Regions from separate parts of the Exiguobacterium sp. UBA7533 genome, predicted to be linked through region 1. Evidence: a T-box and tRNA genes for the amino acid it is inferred to sense, from the RefSeq annotation. Region 1 holds a T-box; the other regions hold tRNA genes.
What was found. A T-box is a leader RNA that pairs with one kind of tRNA and senses whether it is charged. The one in region 1 lies ahead of B2U10_RS01840 (valine--tRNA ligase), so its partner is inferred to be a tRNA-Val.

Region 1 (4,858 bases):
ATGGTCAATTCGGGTACAGAAGCGACGATGGCTGCCCTTCGTCTCGCACGCGGCTATACAGGTCGGACAAAAATCTTGAAGTTCGAAGGCTGTTACCACGGTCATGGGGACTCACTCTTGATTAAAGCAGGTTCAGGTGTCGCGACACTTGGACTACCGGATTCACCAGGCGTTCCAGCGCAAATTGCGAGCATGACACTGACGGTTCCTTACAACGATTTGGATGCTGTCCGGATCGCGTTTGAAAAACACGGCGACGATATCGCTGGTGTCATCGTCGAACCGGCTGCTGGGAACATGGGCTTCGTGCCACCAGAACCAGGATTCCTTGAAGGCTTACGGGAAATCACATCAGAAAACGGTGCGTTATTGATTTTTGACGAAGTCATGACCGGTTTCCGTGTCGGATTCCACTGTGCGCAAGGACACTTCGGTGTCACGCCGGATATCACGTGTCTTGGTAAAGTCATCGGCGGCGGAATGCCAGTCGGTGCTTATGGCGGACGTCGTGACATCATGGAACAGATCGCACCACAAGGTCCAATTTATCAAGCAGGTACGTTATCTGGGAACCCACTTGCGATGGCAGCGGGTCTAGCGACACTGACGCAATTGAAACCAGAGCACTATGAAGAGTTCGACCGGAAAGCGAGCCGTCTGTCTGAAGGCTACCTGAATGCTGCGGCGAAATATAACATTCCACTGACGACGAACCGTGCGGGTGCGATGTTTGGTGTTTTCTTCACGGATGAACGTGTCACGAACTTCGAAAAAGCGAAAACATCGAACCTTGAGATGTTCCGTTCGTATTATCAAAAGATGGCGGCGCGTGGTGTCTTCTTACCACCATCACAATTCGAAGGTCTCTTCCTCTCGATTGCCCATACGGACGAAGACATCGAACAGACGATTGAAGCCGTCGAATTGACGTTCAAGGAACTCCAAGTTGAGTTCGATCGTTAAGCAGTCTTGACGATTGCTTGAACTCTCGGCTAAAATGAATAAAGAAGAAAATGGCAACAGCGATGACGGGAAGAGTAATCCTGTATTCGTACCGGCGTAGAGAACACATCCTTGGCTGAAAGATGTGACGGACGAACAGGAGGAAGGTCACCCCACGAGCTGGTATCGTGAGTCTTACGAGCGATATCCGTCCTCCACACGTTACGTGGCTCGAGGGCATCCGATGTTGGATGAACTAAGGTGGTACCGCGGAAAAAAGCAACGGCTTTCTTTCGTCCTTAGCATAGGACGAGAGAAGCCGTTTTTATTATGGACAAAAAGGGAGCGATCAGGATGCAGGAATTATCAATGCCAACGAAATATGATCCGCAGGCAACGGAAGAAAAATGGCACGACTTTTGGTTAAAGGGAGAGTACTTTAAAGCTGATCAAGATCCGGAGAAAGAGCCGTACACGATCGTCATTCCACCACCGAACGTCACAGGTAAATTACACCTTGGTCACGCTTGGGACACAACATTACAAGATATGCTGACGCGGATGAAACGGATGCAAGGGTTCGACGTCCTGTATCTACCGGGAATGGACCATGCTGGAATTGCGACGCAAGCAAAAGTCGAACAAAAACTGCGAGCAGAAGGGAAATCACGTCTTGAAATGGGTCGTGAGAAATTCCTCGAGCAATCTTGGGCATGGAAAGAAGAGTATGCGTCAACGATCCGTGCACAATGGGCAAAACTCGGTCTTGGACTCGATTACTCGCGTGAACGCTTCACGCTCGACGAAGGGTTGTCAGAAGCAGTTCAAGAAGTCTTCGTTAAACTTTACGAAAAAGGCTTGATCTATCGTGGCGAATACATCGTTAACTGGGACCCAGCGACGAAAACAGCGATCTCGGATATCGAAGTCATCTACAAGGATATCGAAGGGGCGTTTTACCACCTCAGCTATCCACTGACGGACGGTTCAGGTCATGTTGAACTAGCGACGACACGTCCTGAGACGATGCTTGGTGATACAGCGATTGCCGTGAACCCGAAGGATGAGCGTTACGCTCACCTCGTCGGAAAAACGATCACGTTACCAATTGTTGGTCGCGAGATTCCGATTGTTGCGGATGAATATGTCGACATGGAGTTCGGTACAGGTGTCGTGAAGATTACACCTGCACACGACCCGAACGACTTCGAAGTCGGTAACCGCCACGAATTACCACGTGTCCTCGTCATGAATGAAGATGGAACGATGAACGAGAATGCAGGTAAATACGAAGGCATGGATCGTTTCGAATGCCGGAAACAAATCGTTGAAGATTTAAAAGCAGAAGGTGTTCTAATCAAAATCGAACCACACTTGCACTCTGTTGGTCACTCGGAACGTTCAGATGCAATCGTCGAGCCGTATCTCTCATTACAATGGTTCGTCAAAATGGAACCACTCGCGCAAAAAGCACTCGAGGAACAACAAGGACCAGACAAGGTCAACTTCGTTCCACAACGCTTTGAAAACACATACGTACGCTGGATGGAAAATATCCGTGACTGGTGTGTTAGCCGTCAACTGTGGTGGGGACACCGGATTCCGGCTTGGTACCATAAAGAAACAGGCGAAGTATACGTTGGCAAGGAAGCACCAGCCGATCTCGAGAACTGGGAGCAAGACAACGATGTTCTCGATACATGGTTCTCTTCAGCCCTTTGGCCGTTCTCAACGATGGGTTGGCCGAATACGGACGCAGCAGATTATCAGAAATACTTCCCGACATCGACACTGGTTACGGGATACGACATCATCGCCTTCTGGGTATCACGGATGATCTTCCAATCGTATGAATTCACGGGACAACGTCCATTCCAAGACGTCTTGATCCACGGATTGATTCGTGATTCGGAAGGACGCAAAATGTCGAAATCCCTCGGAAATGGGATTGATCCGATGGATGTCATCGAGAAATACGGTGCTGATTCACTGCGTTGGTTCTTAACGACTGGATCGACACCAGGCAACGACCTCCGCTTCTACTGGGAAAAGATTGAAGCAACGTGGAACTTCTCGAACAAACTATGGAACGCAAGCCGTTTTGCCTTGATGAACATGGACGATTTAACGTTTGATCAGATTGATTTGACAGGCGAAAAATCACTCGCAGATAAGTGGATCCTGACACGTTTACAGACAACGATTGATGACGTGACACGTCTATCGGATAAATATGAGTTTGGTGAAGCAGGACGTATTCTCTATCACTTCATCTGGGAAGACTTCTGTAACTGGTATATCGAGATGGCGAAGTTGCCGCTCAATGGAGAAGACGAAACAGCGAAACAAACGACGCGTTCGGTTCTTGCCTATACACTCGACCGGATCATGCGCTTGATGCATCCATTCATGCCGTTCATCACGGAAGAAATCTGGCAACACTTACCGCATGAAGGTGAGACGATCACACGTGCCGCATGGCCGACACGCGAAGCGTCACTCGACTTCCCGGAAGCTGTTCCAGCATTTGAAGCGGTTCAGAACGTCATCCGTTCGGTTCGTAACATCCGCGCGGAAGTGAACGCACCGATGTCGAAACAGATCCAACTATTCATCTCGACGAATGACGCACGTGTTCAAGACGACTTGTCATCAAACAGCTCGTACTTGCAAAAGTTCACGAACGCGTCTGAACTCCGGATTGAAGAGCAAATGCCAGCGCCAGAAAAAGCGATGAGTGCGATCGTAACGGGAGCAGAATTGTTCATCCCGCTCGCAGACTTGATCAACATCGAGGAAGAAATCGCGCGCTTGAATAAAGAACTCGTCAAGTATACGAAAGAAGTCGAACGGGTCGAGAAAAAACTCAACAACCCTGGCTTCGTCGGCAAAGCACCAGCACATGTCATTGATGAAGAAAAAGCGAAAGCACTTGATTATACGGAAAAACGTCAAGCTGTCGAAGCACGCATCAACGAACTCTCACACTAATTACAGCAGTGGCTCAAGTCTCCTTGAGCCACTTTTTTTAAAGGAGCGAACAGCATGAGGACGCGAGAAGATGTATTGGATTGGTTATCGAGCTTACTAGCATTCGGCGTCAAACCAGGTCTTGAACGGATGCAAGCGATGTTACTGGAATTACAGATTGACCCGGACGCGATTCCGACGATTCATGTCGCCGGAACGAACGGAAAAGGATCGACGGTTGCGTTCTTGCGTGAGATGGGGGTTGCGGAAGGATTGCAAATTGGGACATTTACGTCACCGTACATCATTCAGTTTGAGGAACGGATCATGTTGAATGGGGTACCGATCGCAGAAGACGATCTTGTTACAGCTGCCATCGCGGTTCAAGATGCCATCAGGCACATCGATCCGACACTCGGTACAGTCACTGAGTTCGAAGCATTAACAGGACTTGCTTTCTATTATTTTGATCAGATCCGTCCGGATTTCGTCATCTATGAGGTCGGTCTCGGTGGACTGTATGACTCAACGAACGTCTTTAAAAAGCCGGTCGCAGCAATCATCACATCAATCGGTCACGATCATCAAGCGATTCTCGGAGATACGCTCCAAGAGATCGCCTTACAGAAGTTCGGCATCATCAAACAAGGGACACCGGTCATCGCCGGGAAACTGCAAGAAGAACTGACGGTGCCGTTGATGGCATATTGCGGCGACCGAAATGCAACGTTGAAATGGAGTCAGGAAGCCATCATCCGTTACCGCTTAAAAGAGACGGGGACTTGGGCAACGTACGATGGGATTCCAGAGACCCGCTTAGGTCTTGAAGGCCATCATCAAGTTCATAATGCGGCGAACGCCGTCATTTGTGCGCGACGTCTCGGATGGTCGAAAGCGGCGATCCGAAAAGGGCTACGAGAAGCGAAACATCCAGGTCGATTTGAAA
Region 2 (4,858 bases), on a different contig from region 1:
TCGCTGCCTTAACAAATCGATGACCTCATTATGTTCAGGTCCGATACCGACGATATCACCGAGGCAATATATAGCATCGATGTCTGAAGACTGATCGAGATAGGACAACACGGCACGCAATGCTGAAGCATTCCCGTGAATATCTGTAAAAATCATTACTTTCATGTAAACGCCTCCATTGTTAGTACATTAGGATTTCCCGATGATAGCGTGAATTCCTATTAGATTTAGAGAAAAAATAAATTGTCAGAAAATATTGATTATTGATCAGAAGCATGTTAGGCTTAGAAAAATTCACAGAGAGGGGCACGATCGAATGATTCCGACGCAACAGCCATTTAACCAAGCCGGACGACTGATTATTCTATGCATGAGGGACTGAAAACTTTTCCGATGATGAAACGGAAATGATTTTTGGGCCCTCCTTTCGATGCATCGAATGAGGCGCCCGCACAGAATGAGTGGCGCCTATCCCAAAAATGGATAGGCTTTTTTCATGGCAAAAAATAGAGATAGAGAGATAGATAGAGAGAGGATGACAACGTTGAAAGAATATGCGATGGATCGAATGGTAAAAGTATCAGCTGGAATGGCGAATGCCGTTCTTGTAACACTCGGTGTCGGACTCCTGATTGAGACGCTCGGAAATTTTTTACATATCCAAATGCTACTGACGATTGGCGGCGTCGCAAAAGTACTGCTTGCTCCTGCACTCGGTGCCGGTATCGCCTTTCAGCTCGGAGGAAACACACTTGTCCTGTTCAGCGCGATGATCGCAGCGACGATTGGTGGTGCTGCGCTTCAATCGACTGCTTCTGGACTCGTTCTTGTACCCGGTCAGCCAATCAGTGCGTTACTCGCAGCTGCGGTCGCTGTATACGTTGGAAAACGCATGACTGGAAAAACGAAATTTGACATGATGGTCATCCCGATGAGTGCTGTCCTTGCTGGTGGCGTGACCGGCATCGGTGCTGCTGCCGTAACGACGCCACTCCTTACAAAATTCAGCGCTATGATCACCGCTTCAGTCGAGTCGTCTCCTATTGCTACATCTCTTGTCATTGCACTCATCTTTAGTGTCTTATTGATGTCTCCTGCTTCGTCTGCAGCACTCGCTATTGCTTTGCAGCTTGATCCTGTGGCAAGTGCCGCTGCACTCATTGGCTGTTCCGCTCAATTCGTTGGCTTCACATTGATGGCATATCGTCAGACGGATCCCGGTGGTTTAATTGCTTCATTCTTTGTCACACCTAAAGTACAATTCCCGAATATCGTTAAAAATCCACGTCTTGTCGTTGCACCGTTTCTCGCAGCGATGATTTCAGCTCCTGTAGCGACGCTTCTTCTCTCTTTGAAAGTACCATATGAACTCGCTGGACTCGGTTTAAATTCGATGATTGCGCCACTCAATATCTTCGTCAACCAAGGTCCTCAGGCGTTCCTTATCTTCTTCTTGACTGGTGTCGTTTTACCTGGCGTCTTGACACTCGTCTTCTATCGATTGACGACTGTCGCAGGCTGGACGAAGCGTGGCGATCTTCATCTCGAAATCCAATAAAATAATATTTCTACCTTCCAACTATTCTTGATTGATTTCGGGAATAGTTTTTTTAATGCAAAAAAAATCGTTCCTTCGAAAAGGAACGATTTCGGTATGATTCTGACTGGGCTCGAACCAGCGACCTCTACCCTGTCAAGGTAGCGCTCTCCCAGCTGAGCTACAGAATCATGCTGTGTTGTTACTGGGTATATTTTTATTATAGCAGCATATCGAAAAGTGTAAAGCCTTTTTAACAAAAAAAATTATCTTTTTTCAAAAAGATCTTTTTGAATAAAACAGTTTTAAAGTTGCGGCTTCTATGAGTGTCCTCTACTATGTAAATAAGCACATATAAACGAAAGGAGTGTTCATATGAACTTTTTAACCCGATTCAGTTTAAAGAATTCGGTGGCTGTTTTCATCATCGCCATTCTTTTAGTTTTAGGAGGCGTCTATTCTTTCTCGAAATTAAAAGTCGATCAGTTCCCAGAAATCGAATTTCCTCAAATCTCTGTTGAAGCAGTCTATCCTGGTGCTTCGCCCGACGATGTCGATAAACAAGTCGTCTCGAAGCTTGAAACTGCCTTGAAAGGAATCGAAGGGGCTACCAAGCTGACAAGCTCTTCTTATGAAAGCATCGGTATCTTAAACATCGAATTCCCATTCGATACTGATATGGATAAAGTCGAACAACAGATTGATGCTGCAATCCAAGATGCGAATCTACCGGAGGAAGCAACGACGAAATTAAATCGTCTGTCCTTTGGATCGTTCCCAATCTATAATATCTCTTTCTTTAGCAAGGATGGTAAAGACATCGAAAAAATCCTAAAGGAAGATATCGAACCTGAACTTAATAAAATTCCAGGAATCAATAGCGTTTCGGTTGGTGGCTATAAGGATGATCTCGTTCAAATCACCGTCGATAAGGAGAAAGCGACGAAAGCGGGTCTTTCGCTCACGAGCATCAAGGAACAAATCAACGGAAAGTATGTCTCGTTCCCATCTGGTCAGCTATCAGAAAATGATTCAAAAATACCGATTCGCGTTGAGGAAAAACTAGAAAATCTAGATAAACTAAAAAATCTACAATTGACACCTGTTGCAGGTGCGACTAGTTCAGCTAGTAGCAATCAAACAGGTGATTCATCTGCTGGCGGCCCACCACAAGGTGCAACACAAGGACCACCAAGTACAACAGGTGGAGCAGCTACAGATCAGGCGTCTGAACCTGCAGAACCGATTCGTCTAGAAGATATTGCAAAAATCGAAGCAGTCTCGCAACAAAGCGAAAAAACACGTTACGATTTAAAAGATTCCTTATCGATGGCAATCACGAAAAAACAAGATGCCAATACGGTCGAAATCGCAGATGAAGTCACGAAGATCCTTAATAAATATGACGATCAAGTCGACTATACGATTGGGATTGATTCAGCGAAGGATATCGAGGAATCCGTCGCGACACTCGTCAAAGAAGGATTACTTGGTGCCCTCTTTGCCTCTCTCGCTGTACTCTTGTTCTTACGAAATATTCGCGCAACGATTATTGCCATCGTCTCGATTCCTTTATCGTTACTCATTGCTGCTATCTTCTTGAACTGGCAAGATATTTCTCTGAACATCATGACATTAGGCGGGATGGCCGTTGCAGTCGGTCGTGTCGTTGATGATAGTATCGTCGTTATCGAGAACATCTTCCGGCGTGTCCGAAAATCCGAATCCGGTATGACGGATGAGATCATCGAACAATCGACAAAAGAGATTCTAAAAGCAATCACGTCATCGACGCTAACGACCGTCGTCGTCTTCCTGCCAATCGGATTCGTCGGTGGAATCACTGGTAAGTTCTTCTTACCGTTTGCTTTGACAATTATTTTCTCATTACTTGCTTCACTACTCGTTGCGATCACGATCGTACCGATTCTTGCGAAATTTGCCTTTAAGAAGGTTCCAGCAGAAGAAAAAGAAGGTGCTCTTCAACGGTGGTATGGCAAGCTGATTGAAAAGTCACTCTCGCATAAGGCGACGATCTTAATTGTATCGTTCATTCTTCTCGGCGGTTCTCTAGCGATCGTTCCACGTCTCGGCTTTACGTTCATTCCGAACGAAGCCTCAAAGACACTAACGGCATCGCTTGAACTTCCGGCTGCCACATCGCTCGAGAAAACGAGCGACGTCTCATTTGAGATGGAACAGATGTTTGATAAAGAACAAGCAATCGCTGACGTCACGACGTCTGTCGGAGCACGAGACTTTACGACAGGCTTACGTCTCGATAATAAAGCAAGTTATTTCTTGAACCTGAAGGACGGCGCGAACGTTGAGAAAACGATCAAATCACTTGAGACACAGATGGAAGACATCGCTCAAGAGGAAAACGTCAATGTCAAAATCAGCGTAGCTGAATTATCAACAGGTGGTCCTCCGTCGAACAACAACGTCGATGTCGACCTGTTCTCGAACGATCTTGAAGCGCTTCAAAAAGCTGCGAAATTAGTCGAGGATAATATGTCCAAAAATAGTGATTTAAAATATATCACAAACAACTTCAGCGAAAAACAAAAGCAATTCCTCGTTGAAATCGATCCTGAAAAAGCAAGTGATCGTGGACTATCCGGCTTCCAGATCCTCGGGACCGTCAATGATCAAACGAAGCCTGTTACTGTTGGCACGTTGAATCTTGATAATAAAGATCAAGATGTACAATTGTCTTATGAAAAAGGACTCGTTTCGAAGAAAGATCTCGAAGACGTCCAACTGTTCTCAGCAAACGGTCCTGTTGCTCTAACAGATGTCGCGACCGTCAAAGAAGTTGAGACCTTCACATCAATTCAAAAGCTCGACGGAAAAGTGTATGCTCGCGTTTCCGGACAAGTTAAAGGAGACGACGTACAAAACGTTTCTAATGCTGTAAAAACAGAGGTCGAAAAAATTAATTTACCAGACGGTGTCTCGTTGACAAGTGGTGGTGGGAATGATGATACAGTCGAAATCTTCCAGTCCCTCGGAATCGCGATTGTCGTTGCAATCGGGCTTGTTTACCTGACGATGCTGATCACGTTCGGAAAAGCACGAATTCCGTTCATCATCTTGTCTTCACTGATTTTTGTTCCAATCGGTTCACTCGTCACGCTCTTCTTGGCAAATGAACCATTATCGGTCAGTGTCATGATCGGCTTCTTAATGTTAATTGGTATCGTCACCACGAATGCCATCGTTCTCGTCGACCGTATTGGTCAAAACGTTGGTCGTGGTATGCCAATTCGCGAATCATTGATTGAAGCGGGTAAAACACGATTGCGTCCAATCCTGATG
Region 3 (4,858 bases), on a different contig from region 1:
TGAAACGTCTGCTGGCGTTCCTTGATGATTGCCACTAAGGCAGTTCCCTCTGTTTTTGCTTTACCATCAAGTTTGTTTACAGCATCCTTCAATTCTTCAAGATCAAGTTCAGCGTACGTTTCCTTACGTAACGTTTCTTCTTGTTTCAATAAAGAAAGCCGTTCGTCATTTAAGGCTTCTAGTTCCTCCCGTTCATTTTGAGAGCGTTTGATTTCTTCAGCACCTGCATCAAGAACGGCTTGGTACGTATTAACTGAAATTTCGTCCTTACGAGCACGTTGATCAGCTAACGTGAATGCTTTTTCTTCACCTTTGACTTGTTGCTCTAGCTGTTCATGAAGAGAGGCTGGTGAATCGTTGGAGCAGGCAGCGAGTCCGAAGCTCGACAGGAACAGTACTGCTACGAATGATTTTTTCATCTAGATAGTAACTCCTTATAAATTCGAGTATTGCACGAAGTTGTACGGAATATGGAAATCTTCATCATAAATCGCGAACTGATAGCCCTTTTTCTGAAGTCCGGCAACAATGGCCGGAAGGGCCTTGATAGCTTGTGGTTGTTCATGCAAGAGAATGATTTCAAATGGACGCTCTGCTCGCCGAATGACCGTATTTGCCACTTCTTTTACACTATCTTTGTAATACCAGTCCATTGAATCGATCGACCAGTCCCATACTCGGAAGTCTGCAGCGTGGATGGCAGATGCCATCTTTTTCGTAATGCCAGGATCAGATCCGTAAGGTGGTCGTGTCAAATGTGGTGTCAGTTTTGTTAAATCATAAATTTTTTTCTGAACGCTTTTCATTTCTGAAACGTACTGTCCTTTTTTGTACAATGTATCGTAATCGTGTGTTTCACCATGTAAGCCGATGTAATGTCCGGCTTTCGCAGCAGCTTTAACTTCTTTTGGAAAAACATCTACCTGTGATCCGAGATAAAAGAAAGTAGCGCGAGTATGAAGTTGATCTAATGTTCGAAGTAACTCTGATGTTAATGCGGATGGTCCGTCTTCAAAGGTTAAATAAGCGACTTTTTTGGTCACACCATTCCATTTTTCGACGCGTGCTTTCTCCATGTTGACGACAGGAACTTCGGTAATGGACTTACCGGTAGTGATTGCCTGTTGTTCAGGTGTGAAGACGTATCGATAAGCAATATACCCTCCGACTCCGAGAAAAACGAGTATAAGAAGTAAGAAAAATCGAGGGAAGAACTTTCTTTTTTTTGTCCGCGGTCGTGGACCGAGTTCGCTAGCGTGGCTTGAGGTAAATGGATCCATCGTTGTCTGTCGCTCCTTGTGTCAAAAAATATCATATACAGATAATGTAACATTTTAATTGTTTCTTTTGTAACAAATAGATGACAAAAAGATGACGGAAAATCGATTTTTCTAAAAATATCAACTTAATTAGAAATAGAGTATATAAAAACAAAAAAACAACCACTAGTTAAGTGATTGTTTTACATGTTATTAGTGTTCTGTTACAGCACATTCAACACATTCTGATTGATAGGATTCACATTGCTCGTCCATTTCTTTCCCACAATGAGCGCATGTCTTAACAGGAAGTTCACGATAAAACTCAGCAGACGCTTCTTGGTAAAGGGGTTGTTCCATGTGTTTTTCCTCCTTCAAAATAAACAAAATAGTCTTTTTTCTTGTTTTTATTGTATTAGTACAGAAGTTTAATGTCAAACATTGTTTTATAACAGATGATTTATTTGGAGTATTGGTAGAGGACAATGAAAAAGAGACATGCTACGATATCTAAGTAATCTGATAATAATAAGGGGGATTTGCACATGACACAGGCAACACTGGATACAATGCGTGTCTTAACAGAAAGACGTTCCGTTCGTCATTACGACGAAACGTTCAAACTTTCAAAACAGGAAGTGGAAGAACTATTAGAATGGACGACAGCGGCGCCGAGTGCTTGGAATCTACAACACTGGCATTTCACGGTCTTCCATTCAAAAGAAGCGAAGCAACAGCTTGCACCAATTGCATACAATCAGCCGGCCATCACTTCGGCTTCAGCAATCATTGCGATTCTAGGGGATGTTCAAGCCAATCGAAACTATAATCCGGTCTACGGTCCGGCAGTAGAAGCGGGTGGTATGACAGAAGAATTGTTCGATTCGATCAAGGCACAAGTAGAAGGCGCTTATCAAAGTGAAGCGTATGGTCGCGACGCGGCAATGTCGAATGCGAGTCTTGCTGCGATGCAATTGATGCTTGCGGCAGAAGCGCGTGGATTATCAACACTCGCAATGGGTGGATTTGATCATCAACGTTTTACGGAAACGTTTATTACCGAGTCACGGTATGTACCGGTCATGTTAATTGCTGTCGGTAAAGCGGTCGAAGATGCAAAAAAACGTCCAGCACTCCGTTTACCGATCGATCGAGTATCAACCTTCCTGTAAGTCATTCAAAATGGAGGAAGCGGGGGGCAATTCCTCCATTTTAATTTTTTTATTTTTTTTTTCGGAAAAAGACTTGTCAGCCTTTTAGTTTCTTGATATATTAATACATGTCCTAGCAAGTACATTACGTACTGCAAACATGATTCTGTAGCTCAGCTGGGAGAGCGCTACCTTGACAGGGTAGAGGTCGCTGGTTCGAGCCCAGTCAGAATCATACTGAAAGCCCGCTTCTCCTTTATAGGAAAAGCGGGCTTTTTTATTATTTCTTTATCTCATCCTCGGTGACCCATTTATGATTTTTCACCATCTCTCCACCGTCCGTTGGTTCATAGTTCACCATGTAGACAGTCGTTTCTTTTACTTCATCAATCGTCGCTTTAGCTCCATCCATACCTTTCATATGATCTGCCTTGACAGTCGTTTCATCACCAACTTGCAGTGGCTTAGTTGGAACTGGATCAAGTTCTTCCTGAATGACCCATTTGTGATCTTTCACCATCTTTCCACCAGTAGTCGGTTTATAACTGATTGCATAGACGACAGTATCATAAGCACCGGCAATCGTTGCTTTTGCTCCGTTCATTCCGTCCATATGATTCGTCGTCAAAGTGACATTACTGCCTCTCGGATAAGTCGGATCACTAGCTTTCTTTAAACCAGACGGTACCTTTCCGTCACTCGAATGCATCATATCTCCATGTGACATGTCGTGTGAGTCACTATTACTTCCATCGTCATTTGAAGCGGATCCACATGCACCGAGCCAAAGCGTAGAACTAAGAGCAAGTAAAGTTAACGTCAATGATTTTTTCATATTAAAACCCTCCTGAAGTCATTAGTCTTCTTTACTATACCCAGCGTATGTGCAAATCGTGTGCAGATGAAGTGACAGTTTCGTTTATCGGCATTGATTATGTTTTTTTTCGCTATACTAAAATGGAGAGATAAGGAGGGAAACGTCATGCGTCGTATTTCATACTCGGTCGGAGGAATCGTTCTTGCGGCATTTTTAATTTGTGGCAGTGTATTGTTCGGGACTTTATATTATCAGTTGTCTCAAATACGAACACAGGAAGTGGTGGATGGTTTGCTGAACCGAGGGAATACCCATCGTGATGTCCTGGTCGATTCCTACGACCAAACGACGATGCGTCATGTCAGTATGATGGAAGCGAACTCATCCTTTACTGTCGTGATCACCGATGCAAGAGGGAAACAACTCGAAGCATCACGTCCTTTGACGAGTGAGATGAGACGTGTATTACAACATACAGATTTTGATTATCGTCAACGAGGAAAAATCGTAACGATGCGTAACTTTTTAATGACGGACAGTCCCATCACCATTGACGAGGAACATCGTGGTCATGTCTTCATGTTCGCTTCTAAAGCAATCGTGGATCACGTACTTGATCCGTTGAAACAGCAGTTTTTCCAAGTTGGTCTGCTTGCACTTTTATTGGCAGGTGCTGCAAGCATTTGGACGACCCGAATCATTTCTCGTCCGTTGATTCAGATGGAAAAAGCGACGGCGCGTCTATTGGATGGGGGAAGTGGAGAGTTGCCAATTGATCGAAAAGACGAACTGGGACAATTGGCGCGTTCGATTCAGCAGTTAAAACAGGATCTCGATTTTTTAAATCGGGAACGATCCGAATTTTTAGCAAGCGTATCTCATGAACTACGAACACCATTGACATATATAAAGGGATATGCGGATATTCTCAAACGCCAAACATTGACACCGGATGAACAACGACGCTACATCACGATCATTCGAGAAGAAAGTCAGCAAATGAATGAATGGATTGAACAACTATTTTGGCTGGCACGAATTGATGCCAATGCTTTTATGATGGAACGAAAACCTGTCGATGTCGAAGACTTGATTCATCAAGTGATACGATTGATGCGTCTAGACATCGAACAAGAAAATATTTCTTTTGAGATAGAAGGTGAGCCATTACAAGTGATGGGTGACGCTCAGCAACTCCGTCAGATGATTGTAAATATCATTGAAAATGCACGTCGACATACGACGTCGGGAACAATCATCGTTCGTTATGGTGTCAACGCAGTAGGGGCTTTCATTCAAATCGAAGATACAGGAGAAGGGATTGCTGCAGACTCCTTACCTCATGTAACGAAACGGCTCTACCGAACGGAAACATCGCGTTCTCGAAAACATGGAGGAACTGGAATCGGACTCTCCATCGTTGAAGCAATTGCGCAGACACATGGAGCTGAATTGAACATCAAGAGTCAACTTGGACATGGAACACAAGTGACACTGCAGTGGAGGGAGAAATAAAATGCCGCATGTATTGATTGTAGATGATGAACCGAGAATGCTTGAACTGTTAAAACTGTATATTCAGCCGTATGGGTACACGTGTCAGCTTGTGGATTCTGCGCAACAAGCTCTTG

Region 2: it encodes a tRNA-Val, which carries the amino acid that the T-box ahead of B2U10_RS01840 (valine--tRNA ligase) is inferred to sense. The anticodon was not compared.
Region 3: it encodes a tRNA-Val, which carries the amino acid that the T-box ahead of B2U10_RS01840 (valine--tRNA ligase) is inferred to sense. The anticodon was not compared.

The regions. Positions count from the first base shown of each region.
Region 1 is NZ_DLMP01000001.1:358,041-362,898, reverse strand. It holds gene hemL (glutamate-1-semialdehyde 2,1-aminomutase) at 1-963, shown strand, start outside; T-box leader at 1,017-1,246, shown strand; gene B2U10_RS01840 (valine--tRNA ligase) at 1,297-3,933, shown strand; gene B2U10_RS01835 (bifunctional folylpolyglutamate synthase/dihydrofolate synthase) at 3,988-4,858, shown strand, end outside.
Region 2 is NZ_DLMP01000011.1:135,382-140,239, forward strand. It holds gene B2U10_RS12220 (metallophosphoesterase family protein) at 1-165, opposite strand, end outside; gene B2U10_RS12225 (PTS transporter subunit IIC) at 536-1,558, shown strand; tRNA gene B2U10_RS12230 (tRNA-Val) at 1,656-1,728, opposite strand; gene B2U10_RS12235 (efflux RND transporter permease subunit) at 1,913-4,858, shown strand, end outside.
Region 3 is NZ_DLMP01000011.1:144,902-149,759, reverse strand. It holds gene B2U10_RS12295 (YkyA family protein) at 1-419, opposite strand, end outside; gene B2U10_RS12290 (polysaccharide deacetylase family protein) at 435-1,280, opposite strand; gene yhfH (protein YhfH) at 1,473-1,619, opposite strand; gene B2U10_RS12280 (nitroreductase family protein) at 1,805-2,431, shown strand; tRNA gene B2U10_RS12275 (tRNA-Val) at 2,573-2,645, shown strand; gene B2U10_RS12270 (YdhK family protein) at 2,691-3,245, opposite strand; gene B2U10_RS12265 (sensor histidine kinase) at 3,393-4,742, shown strand; gene B2U10_RS12260 (response regulator transcription factor) at 4,744-4,858, shown strand, end outside.